DNA from 2 places in the Pseudoalteromonas sp. 23_GOM-1509m genome. Region 1 is predicted to be linked to the other one. Evidence: predicted binding sites of a transcription regulator. Region 1 holds the regulator's gene; the other holds the start of a gene.
What was found. The regulator NrdR, encoded in region 1, represses ribonucleotide reductase genes. The targets are predictions, from matches to a motif close to AAACACNANATNTNGTGTTT.

Region 1 (7,703 bases):
TTTGTACAGGCGACTATGCACATAAGCTACCTAGTGATGCGCAAGAAAATTTAGCGTATCAGTGTTTAGTGCACTTTAGAGCGCATGTTGCGACTGATATGCCTGCGGTAAAGCTCGAACTTAGGAAAAATTTGCCGATTGGTTCGGGATTAGGCTCAAGTGCCTGCTCTGTGGTGGCGACATTTGCTGCACTGGATAAATTTGCCAAAACTAATTTAAGCCAAGTAGAGCTTATTGAGCTTATGGCAGATTTTGAAGCCGTTGTAAGTGGGGGGCGCCATTACGATAACATCACACCGTGTTATTTAGGTGGCTTACAGTTAACCGGTGATTTAATTCCTGATAAATCTATTGCTTTACCTGTTGATGAAAGCTGGTATTACGTTGCCGCATTTCCGGGTTTTTCGCTCAATACCGCAAAGGCACGTTCTGTTTTACCAAAAGAGCTCAGCATGCATGCGGGGGTTGAGTTTGCTCAGCGTTTATCGGCGTTTAGTAGCTTACTGTTAACAGGGCGTTTTGATGATGCATTAAGCATTATGAAAGACGAAATAGCAGAGCCATACCGTGCGCCACTTATAAGCGGCTTTAGTGATGCCAAAGCAAGCTTACCAGCACTGGGTGCTGAAGTTGTGAGTATTTCAGGCGCAGGGCCGACCTTGTTTAGTGTATGTAAAACGCTTGAAGCGGCAGAGCAATGCGCGCAGTGGCTAGAGGAAAATTACATCAACGAACAAGGCTTTTGCCATATTTGTAAATTAGATAACGACGGCACGCGTCAATTAAATGTTTTATAGGATAAAGAATCATGCAATTACATAATTTAAAAGAATATTCACAAAAAGTGTCGTTTGTTGAAGCTGTAAAAACAGGACTGGGGCGTAATCAAGGTGTGTTTTTTCCAGAGTCGTTAGCGCCATTAAGTGATGTTGATGCATTACTAGATATGGACTTTGTTACTCGCAGCGGCAAAATTTTATCGCACCTTATTGGTGACGAGCTACCAAGTGATACTGTTGCCCAGATGGTTAAGAATGCGTTTAACTTTCCGGTTAAGCTGGTGGAAGTTGAAGATAATACCTATTGCTTAGAGTTATTTCACGGCCCAACACTAGCATTTAAAGATTTTGGTGGCCGTTTTATGGCCGAGTGCTTGGCGCAATTTAATCAAGGTGAAAAAGTCACTATTTTAACTGCAACATCGGGTGATACCGGGGCTGCCGTAGCGCATGCTTTTTATAACAAACCAAATATTGATGTCGTTATTTTATACCCTAAAGGTAAAATTTCATTAGCGCAGCAAAAGTTATTTACAACGCTTGGTGACAACATTCACTGTTATGCGATTGAGGGTAGTTTTGATGATTGCCAAGAGTTGGTTAAAAAATCATTTTTAGATGAAGAGCTAAAATCGAAGTTAGGTTTAAACTCAGCAAATTCAATTAATATTAGCCGTTTAGTCGCGCAGGTGTGTTATTACTTTGAAGCCATTGCACAGCTGCCAAAAGAAAAGCGTGCTACAGCGCATATTTCAGTACCGAGTGGTAACTTTGGTAATGTGTGTGCGGCTATGATTGGCGCTGTTATTGGTATGCCAGTTGGTAAACTAAGTGCGACTACAAACCAAAACGACACAGTACCGCGCTTTATGCTTGATAAAAATTGGACGCCTAATGCGACAATTGAATCGCTTTCAAATGCAATGGATGTGAGTAAACCTAATAACTGGCCACGTGTGCAATCAATGTTAGATAATAACTGGTTTAGTTATGATAACTTTTATTCGGTGAGTGTTGATGAGCAGCAAACACAAACAGTGATGAAAAAAATTCAACAGCTTGGCTATATTGCAGAGCCTCACACCGCAATTGCTTACCAAGGTCTTGTAGAAAATAAGGCGGCAGATGCTGTGGGGATTTTTTTAGCGACTGCGCATCCGGCCAAATTTAAAGACAGCGTTGAGGATATCCTTAATGTTGAATTAGATATGCCAAAGCCGTTAGCTGATGCATTAGCAAAACCGTGTTTAGCCACTGATATGCACAACGATTATGATATTTTGCGTACAGAGTTGTTTAAAAAGCTTGCCTAAAAAAGGCAGATAATAAAAGCGGCTTAGGCCGCTTTTTTTGTTTGTTTATGCATCGCTTTAGACATAAGGCATAAGCTATATAAATGTAGTAAATAGAATTCATTTAAAATTGTTATTAGTTTATAAAAAAATATCATCATCAAAATGCTGTGAAATAGTTTCAATCCCTGTTTAAATATCCTCAACTTAAGAGCGTAGGCAAAACGTCGTTTTAAGCGTACAATAAAGCCTCTAAAAAATACCCATACACGTTGCCCAGGAGACCCCAATGTTAGAACGTAGCATGAATATTTCGGACTTTGATCCAGAGTTATTTGACGCGATGAGCAAAGAAACATCACGTCAGGAAGAGCATATTGAGTTAATTGCATCTGAAAACTACTGTAGCCCACGCGTACTTGAAGCGCAGGGTTCTCAGCTGACTAACAAATACGCTGAAGGTTACCCGGGCAAACGTTACTACGGTGGCTGTGAGCACGTAGACGTGGTTGAGCAACTTGCTATTGACCGCGCAAATGAATTATTTGGTACAGATTACGCAAACGTGCAACCTCATGCCGGTTCACAAGCGAATGCCGCTGTTTTCCAAGCTCTTTTAAACCCACTTGATACTGTATTAGGCATGAGCCTAGCGCACGGTGGTCATTTAACACACGGCTCACACGTTAACTTCTCAGGTAAAACATACAACGCAATTCAGTATGGCCTTAACGAAGAAACTGGCGAAATTGATTACGCACAAGTTGAAGCGTTAGCACTTGAGCACAAACCAAAAATGATCATTGCTGGTTTTTCTGCTTACTCAGGTATTGTTGATTGGGCTAAGTTCCGTGAAATTGCAGACAAAGTAGGTGCTTACTTATTTGTTGATATGGCGCACGTTGCAGGTTTAATTGCTGCGGGTGTTTACCCAAGCCCAGTACCATTTGCTCACGTTGTAACAACCACAACACACAAAACATTAGCGGGTCCTCGCGGTGGTTTAATCATCTCTGCGTGTGGCGATGAAGAAATCTACAAAAAGCTAAACAGCGCTGTTTTCCCAGGTGGCCAAGGTGGTCCTTTATGTCATGTTATTGCTGCTAAAGCGGTTGCATTTAAAGAAGCACTTCAACCTGAGTTTAAAACATACCAAGCACAAGTTGTTAAAAATGCACAAGCAATGGTTGCGGTATTACAAGAGCGCGGCTACAAAGTAGTATCGGGTAAAACTGACAACCACTTATTCTTACTTGATTTAATCGATAAAGATATCACAGGTAAAGATGCAGATGCTGCCCTAGGTAATGCGAACATCACTGTTAATAAAAACTCGGTACCGAACGATCCACGTTCACCATTTGTTACTTCTGGTTTGCGTATTGGTTCACCAGCAATCACTCGTCGTGGCTTTAAAGAAGCAGAGTCAAAAGAGTTAGCGGGCTGGATCTGTGACGTACTAGACAACATCGAAGATGAGTCAGTACAAGCGCAAGTAAAAGAAAAAGTGAAAGCAATTTGTGCAAAATTACCTGTTTACGCTTAATCCAAGAGTAAAATAGTAATTTAGATCACAACTGCACACATTTTTGTTATGATAATGGCCGCTATAATAGCGGCCATTTTTTGTTTTTAAAACGGAAACACACAGTTATGCATTGCCCATTTTGCACCGCCAAAGATACTAAAGTTATTGATTCTCGCCTTGTCGGCGGGGGACACCAAGTACGTAGACGTCGTGAATGTAATGAATGCCACGAACGATTTACCACCTTTGAAGGGGCTGAATTAGTGATGCCACGGGTCATCAAGCAAGATGGCAGCCGCGAACCGTTTAATGAAGATAAGTTACTAAATGGCTTAACTCGCGCCCTCGAAAAACGCCCCGTAAGCACTGAGCAAGTTGATGAAGTGGTTAATATTATTAAGTCGCAGTTACGTGCCACTGGTGAACGCGAGGTGTCTAGCCATTTGGTGGGTGAGTGCATTATGGAAGCGCTTAAAAAGTTAGATAAAGTGGCCTATGTAAGATTTGCCTCTGTGTATCGCTCGTTTGAAGATATACGCGAATTTGGTGAAGAAATAGCCCGCTTAGGAGAGTAGTAATGACCATGCAAAGTTCGTTTTCAGAGGATGATAAACGCTACATGGCTCGCGCTATTGAACTGGCAAAAAAAGGGCGCTTTACCACCACCCCTAATCCTAATGTTGGCTGCGTACTCGTAAAAAATAATAAAATAATAGGTGAAGGGTTTCATCAGTTAGCGGGTCAAGGTCATGCAGAGGTAAACGCACTGGCTATGGCTGGTGAAAATGCCAAAGGCGCAACCGCTTATGTAACACTTGAGCCTTGCAGTCATTATGGTCGAACACCGCCATGTGCTGAAGGGCTAAAAGCAGCCGGTGTTAAAAAAGTGATTGCCGCAATGGTTGACAGCAACCCGCAAGTTGCAGGCAAAGGTCTGAAAATTTTAGCGGATGCTGGTATAGAAGTTGCTCACGGATTACTTGAAGCGCAAGCTCGCGCATTAAACTTTGGGTTTTTTAAGCGCATGGAGCAGGGGTTACCCTTTGTGACTTGCAAAATGGCCGCAAGTATAGATGGTAAAACGGCGCTTAAAAACGGGCAAAGTAAATGGATAACTGGCCCCGCAGCGCGCCAAGATGTGCAACTATACCGAGCACAAAACTGTGCAATTTTAACCGGTGCCGATACGGTATTAATGGATGATGCAAAATTAAATGTGCGCCCAGAAGAGTTACCGTATTCTTTACCAACTGATTTACCACTGCGCCAACCGGTTCGCGTTGTTATTGACTCACAAAACAGACTTACCCCTGATCTTGCCTTATTTTCAATTCAAAGTGAGGTGATAATATTTACCACCAAGGTTGATAAATCGCATCAGTGGCCTCATTTTGTTAAACAGATTGAAGTACCTGAAAATAATAATAAAGTAGATTTACTGGCCGTGTTACACACGCTTGCCCAATTGCAGTTTAATAATGTGTGGCTAGAGGCCGGAGCGACACTGGCCGGTAAAATGACAGAACTTGATTTAATTGATGAGTTTGTTTTTTACATTGCTCCTAAATTAATGGGCAGCGATGCTAAAAGTTTACTAAATTTCCCAGAGTTAATGAGTATGCAAAATACCATTAATTTAACTTTTAATGAGTGTGTGCCAATCGGTGATGATTTACGTATCACAGCACTAAAAAAAGCTCATTAATCATTTTATATAAAGAGTAGCACTATGTTTACTGGAATAGTTGAAGCGACAGGTAAAATTGCGTTATTACAAAAAAAACAAGGTGATTTAGCTATTCGTATCCAAAGTAAAAACCTTGATATGAGTGATGTTAAGTTAGGTGACAGTATTGCAACCAATGGTGTCTGCCTGACGGTTGTTGATAAGCATATTGACGGCTTTAGTGCTGACTTATCAAATGAAACGATTAGCTTAACAGGGTTTGCACATTACGCATTAGGGCAAACCGTTAATCTAGAAAAGGCGATGCAACCTGTTTCGCGCCTCGGTGGTCATTTAGTGTCTGGCCATGTAGATGGCATTGCCACTATCACAGCAATTAATGCCAATGCGCGAGCAACAGAATATTGGTTAGCCACCGATGAAAATTTAATGAAATACATTCCTTACAAAGGGTCGGTTTGTATTGATGGTATTAGCCTGACGGTTAATGCAGTTGAAGGTAATAAATTTAAACTGACGATTGTGCCCCACACCAGCGGGCAAACGACCATAGCTGATTTTCAAGTCGGTACCAAAGTGAATTTAGAGGTCGACCAAATAGCACGTTATTTAGAGCGCCTAGTTAGAGGGGCTGAACAACCTACGGGTTCAGATATTTCGATGAGCTTACTCGCTAAAGCGGGCTTTATAAAATAACGACATTGACAACTTATACGAGCAACTTATGAATTTAAACAGCGCACAAGAAATAATTGATGACATTAAAGCCGGTAAAATGGTTATTTTAATGGATGATGAAGACAGAGAAAATGAAGGCGATTTAATTATTGCTGCTGAACACATTAGTGCAGAAGCCATTAACTTTATGGCGACTCATGGCCGTGGACTAATTTGTTTAACCATGACTCAAGAGCGTTGCTCGCAGCTTGATTTACCATTAATGGTAAAAAATAATGGTGCTGCATTCTCAACTAACTTTACTATGTCTATTGAAGCATCAAAAGGGGTTACCACAGGTATTTCTGCAGCGGATCGTGCCCGCACTGTTCAAGCTGCCATCGCGAAAGGCGCTGTGCCAAGCGATATTGTACAACCAGGTCATATTTTTCCTATTATGGCGCAACCAGGCGGCGTGTTAACACGTGCAGGGCATACAGAAGCAGGGTGTGACTTAGCGCGTTTAGCAGGGCTTGAGCCATCATCAGTAATTGTAGAAATCCTAAATGAAGATGGCACCATGGCGCGTCGTCCTGATTTAGAAGTATTTGCTAAGCAACATGATATTAAAATTGGCACCATTGCTGATTTAATCGAGTACCGCAACCTAAACGAAACCACAATTGAGCAAGTTGCAAAATGTAAATTGCCAACTGAACATGGTGAGTTTGACTTAGTGACTTACAAAGACACCATTGATGGGCAGTTACACTATGCATTGCTTAAAGGTGAAATAAAACAACAAGAACCGACCTTAGTACGTGTGCATTTACAAAGTACCTTTAACGATATTTTACTCTCTGATCGCAATGCTGACCGTAGTTGGGGTTTATCGCAAGCAATGGCTTATATTGCTGAGCATAATGGCGCCTTAGTTATTTTAGGTAAGCAAGAAAGCACTGAAGAGTTAGAAGCCACAGTGAAAGCATTTGCCGCAGCTGATGCGGGTGAAAATGTGACGCCACGTAAATTTCAAGGTACTTCGCGCACCGTAGGTGTGGGTTCGCAAATTCTGGCTGATTTAGGTATTCAAAAAATGCGTTTGATGAGTTTACCTAAAAAATACCATGCATTATCAGGGTTCCATTTAGAAGTGGTTGACTACGTAGAGCCACAATAATTACGCGCTAGGTTATTATTTTATTTATGTGGTATAATGCGCATCAATTTTTGCGCAACCGAAATCGCTTAAACTTATTTTTAGGGTTATCAAATGAAAATTATTGAAGGTAATAAATACGCTCCAGGCAAAAAGTTTGCCATTGTCATTTCTCGTTTTAATGACTTTATTGGTAGTAGCTTGCTTGCAGGTGCTGTTGATGAGCTAAAACGTACTGGTGGAGTATCAGAAGACGATATTACCGTGATTTACGTACCCGGTGCGGTTGAATTACCTTTAGCAGCGAAACGCGTTGCAGCAAAAAAAGAATATGATGCAATTATCGCCTTAGGTGTAGTGATCAGAGGGGGCACGCCTCACTTTGATCTCGTCGCTGGCGAGTCAAATAAAGGGCTTGCACAAGTATCGCTTGAGTATGATATCCCGGTTGCATTTGGCGTATTAACCACTGAAAGCATTGAGCAAGCAATTGAGCGCGCAGGTACCAAAATGGGTAACAAAGGCGGCGAAGCTGCTTTAGGTGCGCTTGAAATGGTTAATGTGTTAGATAAAATTTAAGTTTAAGGAATTTTTGTGAAAC
Region 2 (7,703 bases), on a different contig from region 1:
ACGTCACCGACCACACGGGCCGATTTTTTGTAAGGCTTGTTCCAGTCATTACTAAGCTCGTTCATTGCAAACAAAACGCGGCGGTGAACAGGTTTTAAACCGTCACGTACGTCTGGTAATGCACGTCCTACAATTACACTCATGGCGTAATCTAAGTAGGAGTTTTTTAACTCGTCTTCAATATTGACTGGCAGAATTTCATTGGCGAGATCAGTCATTTGATATCACATTCCTTCAGTATCAGCTCTTAACAACCCAGTATTAGGTATTAAGAGTGTTTGTTATTATTTCTAAGTAACCATGCTATCACAATTAATTTTAATTTACAGGCGCAAAACTTTGCGATTTATCAATTTAGGCCTATATAATGGCCTCAGATTGACGAGGAAGTATTTTATGACCGAACATCAAAATGTAGATAACGCAGAAATAGCAAAGTTTGAAGCCATCGCAGAACGTTGGTGGGATTTAGAAGGCGAATTTAAGCCGCTTCACGAAATTAATCCATTACGATTAGATTTCATCGCAGACAAAACCAAAGGATTATTTGATAAAGAAACCCTCGATGTAGGATGTGGTGGTGGCATTTTAAGTCACAGCATGGCGCGAATGGGCGCAAACGTAACAGGCATCGATATGGGGCAAGAGCCTTTAACTGTCGCCAAGTTACACAGCTTAGAAACAAGTGTCCCCGTTGAGTATATAAAAGTACCTGCAGAGCAGTTTGCAGATGAGCACCCTGAGCGCTTTGATGTGATCACTTGTATGGAAATGTTAGAGCACGTCCCCGACCCTGCATCTATTATTCATGCGGTGGCTAAATTGGCAAAACCGGGGGCTGATGTTTTTTTCTCTACTCTTAATAAAACCCCAAAAGCTTACTTATACGCTATTGTCGGGGCAGAAAAACTGTTAAAAATGGTCCCCGAAGGTACGCACGACCATAAAAAATTTATTAAACCTGCACAATTAATTGCATGGGCAGAGCAAGCTGGCTTAAAAGTACGTGCCAGTGCTGGTTTAAGTTACAACCCGCTTTCTAAGCAATACACAATGAATGATGATGTAAGCGTAAATTATATGCTGCATTTTGAGAAGTTAGCGTAATGGCAAGCTCTCAAACCCCCATTGCCCCAATGGAATATCAAGCATTGCTGTTTGACTTAGATGGCACTTTACTCGATACCGCCGATGATTTAGGAGCAGCACTAAACACCGTGCTGCGTAATCATCAGCATCCTGAGGTGAGTCGTGATATATATCGACCCGCAGCTTCAAATGGTGCTGCCGCTTTATTGGCTGCTGGTTTTAAAGAAAGCTGGGCGCAACAACCGCAAGAGCAACTTTTACAAGCGCTAGTTACGCAATACGCTGCCAATATTGCCACCCATACCCGATGTTTTGTAGGAATAGAGCAATTACTAATCGCACTTGATAACAAAGCAATACCCTGGGGAATTATGACTAATAAGCCCGGATTTTTAACTGATCCTTTAGTCAAGGCGATTCCTGCATTAAAAAATGCACGTATTGTGGTGAGCGGCGATACTTTAGCGCAATCCAAACCCTCACCCCTTCCTTTACTGTATTGCGCTGAGCAAATGAGTGTAGATCCTTCGCGTTGCTTATATATAGGTGATGCGCAGCGTGACATTCAAGCAGGTAAAGCAGCCAATATGCACACCGCAACCGCACTATGGGGATATGTACCGAGTGTTGACAAGGCATTGGCTTGGAATGCGGATTTTAATTGGCACAGTCCCATAGATGCATTTAACCACATATAGTGTCATGTTAATTAATAAACACTACATATTGTGATTGTGTTAGTTTTTACGCAAAGCTTGATGATAAAAAAGCAGACAAAATTTATTTTTAAAAAGCGTAAATTTAATCTTTCCTTAGTTGGTTTTTACAAATTTCAACTTAACCGAATGATCAAAGGTTAATGCCTACTAACACAATTGCGTTATCCCAACGTTATCCACAATGAGAGCGGTTTCTGTGCCTTGCAAAAGAATTCTTACCACATTAAGCTTTCTATTAACACTTTGATGGAATAGATATTTCAACTAGGTGGAGGGACTAGCATCATACTCAAGACTTGAATATGATGCTAGTAAAGACACTTGCTAAAATATTAGGAAAGCGTCCAAGTTTGGAAAGTTGAGCGTATCTTATTCTGATAATATCGGCAAGTGATAGGATAAAATATAGGATGACTAAAATTGAAGGTCAATATTTCTATAGAGATTTCAGACAATGTAATAATGATTGTTTCTAAAGTTATTATAACGTTGAGTGGTTTATTTATAATCTAAATTTACATGGGCTAGTTAATAGCCCATTTTTAGATTTTACATCTCAGTGCCAGTTTGTTCGGGATAAGGGTCTTATCTTAATCATATCAGTTTGACTAAACAGCTAGTGCCAACAATCAAACTAAACCACATATAGTGTCATGTTAATTAATAAACACTACATATTGTGATTGTGTTAGTTTTTACGCAAAGCTTGATGATAAAAAAAGCAGACAAAATTTATTTTTAAAAAGCGTAAATTTAATCTTTCCTTAGTTGAACCGCCAGATGATCAAAGGTTAATGCCTACTAACACAATTGCGTTATCCCAACGTTATCCACAATGAGAGCGGTTTCTGTCCCTTGCAAAAGATCCCAGACCACACTATCTTGTGATCTCTAATTTGAACAACACCAGATATTGTGGCTAAATGTTATTCAATTAAATTCACCAAACCGGTGAAAATAACAATAAACGAATAGGCACTGCGCTTTTTTAGGTGCACGCATTGGTCAAAAATATTTAATTCCCAAGGAATACAGGCAAAGCTATGAACCAACAGTTATCTGTAAGCAAACGTGACGGTCGTAAAGAGCCACTCGATCTTGATAAGATCCATCGCGTTATTGAATGGGCCGCCGAAGGTTTAAATAACGTTTCGGTTTCACAAGTTGAACTTAAATCGCATATTCAATTTTATGACGGTATTCGTACTAAAGACATCCACGAAACGATTATTAAAGCCGCTGCGGATCAGATCTCAAAAGAATCACCTGATTATCAGTATCTTGCTGCTCGTTTAGCTGTATTCCATTTACGTAAAAAAGCCTATGGCCAGTTTGAGCCACCGCGTCTTTTTGACCACGTTACTAACATGGTTGAACAAAAACGCTACGATGCACATTTACTTGTTGATTACACAGAGCAAGAATTAGATGAGCTAGATGCGTACTTAGATCATTCTCGCGATCTTAACTTTAGCTACGCAGCAGTAAAACAGCTTGAAGGTAAATACCTAGTTCAAAACCGTGTAACGGGTGAAATTTACGAAAGCGCGCAGTTTTTATATATCTTAGTGGCTGCAAGCTTATTCTCTGATTACCCTCGTGATACACGTATTGATTACATCAAACGTTTTTATGATGCGGTTTCATTATTTAAAATTTCTTTACCTACGCCAATTATGTCGGGTGTACGTACGCCAACGCGTCAGTTTAGCTCATGTGTACTTATTGAGTGTGGCGATAGCTTAGACTCAATTAACGCTACATCATCAGCAATTGTTAAATACGTTTCTCAACGTGCTGGTATTGGTATTAATGCAGGTCGTATTCGTGCACTAGGTAGCCCTATTCGTAACGGTGAAGCGTATCACACTGGCTGTATTCCGTTTTATAAGCACTTTCAAACAGCGGTTAAAAGCTGTTCGCAAGGCGGTGTACGTGGTGGCGCAGCAACCCTTTTCTACCCGCTTTGGCATTTAGAAGTTGAAAACTTATTAGTACTTAAAAACAACCGTGGTGTTGATGATAACCGCGTACGTCACTTAGATTACGGCGTACAGTTTAATAAACTCATGTACTCACGTTTAATTAAAGACGATTACATTACGTTATTCAGCCCCTCTGACGTGCCTGGCCTTTACGATGCATTTTTTGAAGACCAAGACGAGTTTGACACGCTATATGTAAAATATGAGCAAGACGAGTCAATTCGTAAAAAACGAATTAAAGCAATTGAGCTGTTCTCTATGTTTGCTCAAGAACGTGCTAGCACGGGTCGTATTTACTTACAAAACGTTGACCACTGTAATACACACAGTCCGTTTATCTCAAAAGTGGCTCCAATCCGTCAATCTAACTTATGTTTAGAAATTGCCTTACCGACTAAGCCTCTTAGCAACGTGAATGATGAAGAAGGTGAAATTGCACTTTGTACATTATCTGCGTTTAACTTAGGTGCCATTGAGTCTTTAGATGAACTAGAAGAGTTAGCTGAGCTTGCAGTACGCGCACTTGATAACCTACTTGATTTCCAAGACTACCCAGTACCTGCAGCTAAAAATGCAACTATGGGACGTCGTACGCTAGGCATAGGCGTTATTAACTACGCATACTACCTAGCTAAAAACGGTAAGCGTTATTCAGATGGCAGCGCAAATGCGCTTACGCACAGAACATTTGAAGCAATTCAGTACTACCTAATGAAAGCGTCTAATGAGCTGGCAAAAGAACGTGGTGCCTGTCCTAAATTTAACGAAACAACGTACTCACAAGGTATTATGCCAACGGATACGTACAAGCGTGATTTAGATAAAATTTGTGATGAACCACTTCATCTTGATTGGGACGCGTTACGTGCCAGCATTAAAGAGCACGGTATGCGTAACTCAACACTGAGCGCATTAATGCCCTCAGAAACATCATCGCAAATATCTAATGCAACCAACGGCATTGAGCCACCGCGTGGCCATATTAGTGTTAAAGCAAGTAAAGACGGTATTTTAAAGCAAGTTGTCCCTGAGTACGAACGCCTTAAAGATAGCTATGAGTTACTGTGGGATATCCCATCAAACGATGGTTACTTACAATTAGTAGGAATAATGCAGAAATTTATCGACCAAACGATTTCAGCAAATACTAATTATGATCCAAATAAATACGAAGGCGGTAGAGTACCTATGAAAGTCTTATTAAAAGACTTACTTGGTGCCTACAAGCTAGGTGTTAAAACGCTGTACTACCATAACACCCGTGATGGCGCATCAGATGCACAAGAAGACGCTCCAGAAGTGGAAGATGACGATTGTGCAGGCGGCGCGTGTAAAATTTAATAGTTAAACTTAAAGCGGGCGCCTTGCCCGCTTTGTCCTGATAGTTTTAGTGATAGTTTTTTGAGTGATAAACATGTCTTATACTACTTTTAGCAGAAATCATAATAACCAAATGCAAGAGCCAATGTTTTTTGGTCAAACCGTTAACGTGTCACGTTACGATCAACAAAAATACCCTATTTTTGAAAAGCTGATTGAAAAACAATTGTCTTTCTTTTGGCGTCCTGAAGAAGTTGACGTAAGTAAAGACCGTTTAGACTTTCAAGCGCTTCCTGATCACGAAAAGCATATCTTTTTAAGTAACTTAAAATACCAAACTTTGCTTGATAGTGTTCAAGGCCGTTCGCCTAACGTTGCACTATTGCCAATTGTGTCAATTCCTGAGCTTGAAACATGGATTGAAACATGGGCGTTTAGTGAAACCATTCACAGCCGTTCATACACACATATTATTCGTAATGTAACTCAAGCCCCTGAACTCATTTTTGACGACATTGTTAGCAATGACAAAATTAGTGAACGTGCCGATGCCGTAACCACTTATTACGACGATTTAATTAACTCGGTGTCGCTTTACAACCTGTACGGTGAAGGCAAACATGACATTAATGGTGAAACCGTGGTGGTTAATTTATTTGAGCTGAAAAAGAAATTGTATCTGGCGATGATGTCAGTGAACATTCTTGAAGCTATTCGCTTTTATGTCAGCTTTGCGTGTTCATTTGCGTTTGCCGAGCGTGAGCTAATGGAAGGCAATGCTAAAATTATTAAGCTTATTGCCCGTGATGAAGCGCTTCACCTTTCAGGCACTCAGCATATTTTAAATATTATGCAAGATGGCAAAGACGACCCTGAAATGGCAATCGTGGCTGCACAGTGCCGTGAAGAAGCAATCAAGATGTTTGTTGACGCTGCAGAGCAAGAAAAAGAATGGGCCGAGTACCTGTTTAAAGATGGTTCTATGATTGGCTTAAATAAACATATTTTATGTCAGTATGTTGAATACATTACCAATGCACGCATGACTGCTATTGGTTTACCAGCACAGTTTGATAATAACAGTAACCCTATTCCATGGATCAACTCATGGCTTGTTTCTGATAACGTGCAAGTTGCTCCACAAGAAGCGGAAATTAGCTCATACCTTGTAGGTCAAATTGATTCACAGGTTGATGCTGCTGAATTCGGTGACTTTGATTTATAATGACTGATAGAACCACTGCAAGTGTCACGCTTGCAGATAACAGCCAGTGTTTAGATTTTACCGCTGGCTGCCCTTCTCTTTTACACTGCTTAGAATCGAATAAAATTGATGTTGCTTACCAGTGCCGTGAGGGATATTGTGGTGCGTGTCGTGCTACGCTTGTCTCTGGTGAAGTCAATTACAATGAAGAACCGTTAGCCTTTGTGCGTGATGGTGAAATACTATTGTGTTGCTGCAAGCCCAATGGTGATATCAGTATTAATTTAAAGTAACTAGCAAACCACACAGTATAATGCCTAACAGCTCGCTTTATTCACTTACCTGTTTCTGCAATTATTACTCAAGTAATCGCGATTATAGCCGTGTTATTTACTCTGAATAAGCAGCAGGTACAAATCGGTAATGACCCGTAATTGTATAAGCAAAAAGCATATCGCTCATTTCAGGTCCGCGACCAATATTGTGCACAATAAGCGGGTGACCACTGTCCTGCGCTATTTGATTAACAACCATACCTATGTGCGGTAAATTGCCTGGCAGCATCCAAGTGACTATGTCACCGGTTTTATAATCTGCTGCATTAAGCGATTTAGTTAACACTTGAGCATGGCGCTCAAAGTAAACCTGTAAGTTAGGTACACGTCGATGATCAATGTTTTTATCTGGCTTGGTTAATCCCCAAATACGCTTAGAAGGATATGCGCGAAAATTGGCCTGCATGTCTTCATGTACTAACTTTTGTAAATCAATACCAAGCTGTCGATACGACCTAATTATAACATCGGTACATACACCAATATTATCGGGCACATCGCCACCAGGGTATTCAAGCCTATGATAGGCGCCATCGTAAGTTACTTGTTGCGTTGTTCTGTGGATCAATGCATTGACGATATCGTCATCAAAAGAGCTCGCCTGCACATTAAAGGCAGATAAAACTAGTACATAGAGCATAAAGCGCGACATATAAATTCCTTTTATAATATTTATTAACTAAAGCTGTTGAGTAATATAGTCAGGAATATTAAATTTATTTCCATTGCTGGTAAAGTGCGCATCAAGTGCATAGGCCATTTTTTCAAGCGGAGCATCATTGTAACCACAGGTTTGGATTTCATTGATGTAGCGCATAATAAAAGCGTGAGCACCGAGCTCGCGCCATTGAACTACATGAGCTAGCTCATGAAAATGCACTCTTAAATTACGCGCAACATGAGGTAATATGTAATAAGTGTTTTTATAGGTGATCCCTGCTACATCCATGTCAATAAAATCGCTTAAACCAATTTCACGTAAACCAGTAAAGTCAGGCTTGGGAATGTGTTCAACAACCACATAAAATGCAGTTTTCAAAAATTCATGCGG

Region 2: nrdA (class 1a ribonucleoside-diphosphate reductase subunit alpha) is a predicted target of NrdR. The motif match lies at 2,710-2,729, and genes of this name have one in related genera.

Annotation. Positions count from the first base shown of each region.
Region 1 is NZ_JADO01000023.1:15,727-23,429, reverse strand. It holds gene thrB (homoserine kinase) at 1-797, shown strand, start outside; gene thrC (threonine synthase) at 809-2,092, shown strand; gene glyA (serine hydroxymethyltransferase) at 2,361-3,617, shown strand; gene nrdR (transcriptional regulator NrdR) at 3,725-4,174, shown strand; gene ribD (bifunctional diaminohydroxyphosphoribosylaminopyrimidine deaminase/5-amino-6-(5-phosphoribosylamino)uracil reductase RibD) at 4,177-5,304, shown strand; gene N523_RS0109725 (riboflavin synthase) at 5,329-5,982, shown strand; gene ribBA (bifunctional 3,4-dihydroxy-2-butanone-4-phosphate synthase/GTP cyclohydrolase II) at 6,011-7,123, shown strand; gene ribH (6,7-dimethyl-8-ribityllumazine synthase) at 7,217-7,681, shown strand; gene nusB (transcription antitermination factor NusB) at 7,697-7,703, shown strand, end outside.
Region 2 is NZ_KI912432.1:515,796-523,498, forward strand. It holds gene gyrA (DNA topoisomerase (ATP-hydrolyzing) subunit A) at 1-218, opposite strand, end outside; gene ubiG (bifunctional 2-polyprenyl-6-hydroxyphenol methylase/3-demethylubiquinol 3-O-methyltransferase UbiG) at 397-1,107, shown strand; gene N523_RS0112975 (HAD family hydrolase) at 1,107-1,787, shown strand; gene nrdA (class 1a ribonucleoside-diphosphate reductase subunit alpha) at 2,852-5,134, shown strand; gene nrdB (class Ia ribonucleoside-diphosphate reductase subunit beta) at 5,208-6,338, shown strand; gene yfaE (class I ribonucleotide reductase maintenance protein YfaE) at 6,338-6,610, shown strand; gene N523_RS0112995 (DUF1287 domain-containing protein) at 6,708-7,304, opposite strand; gene N523_RS0113000 (hypothetical protein) at 7,332-7,703, opposite strand, start outside.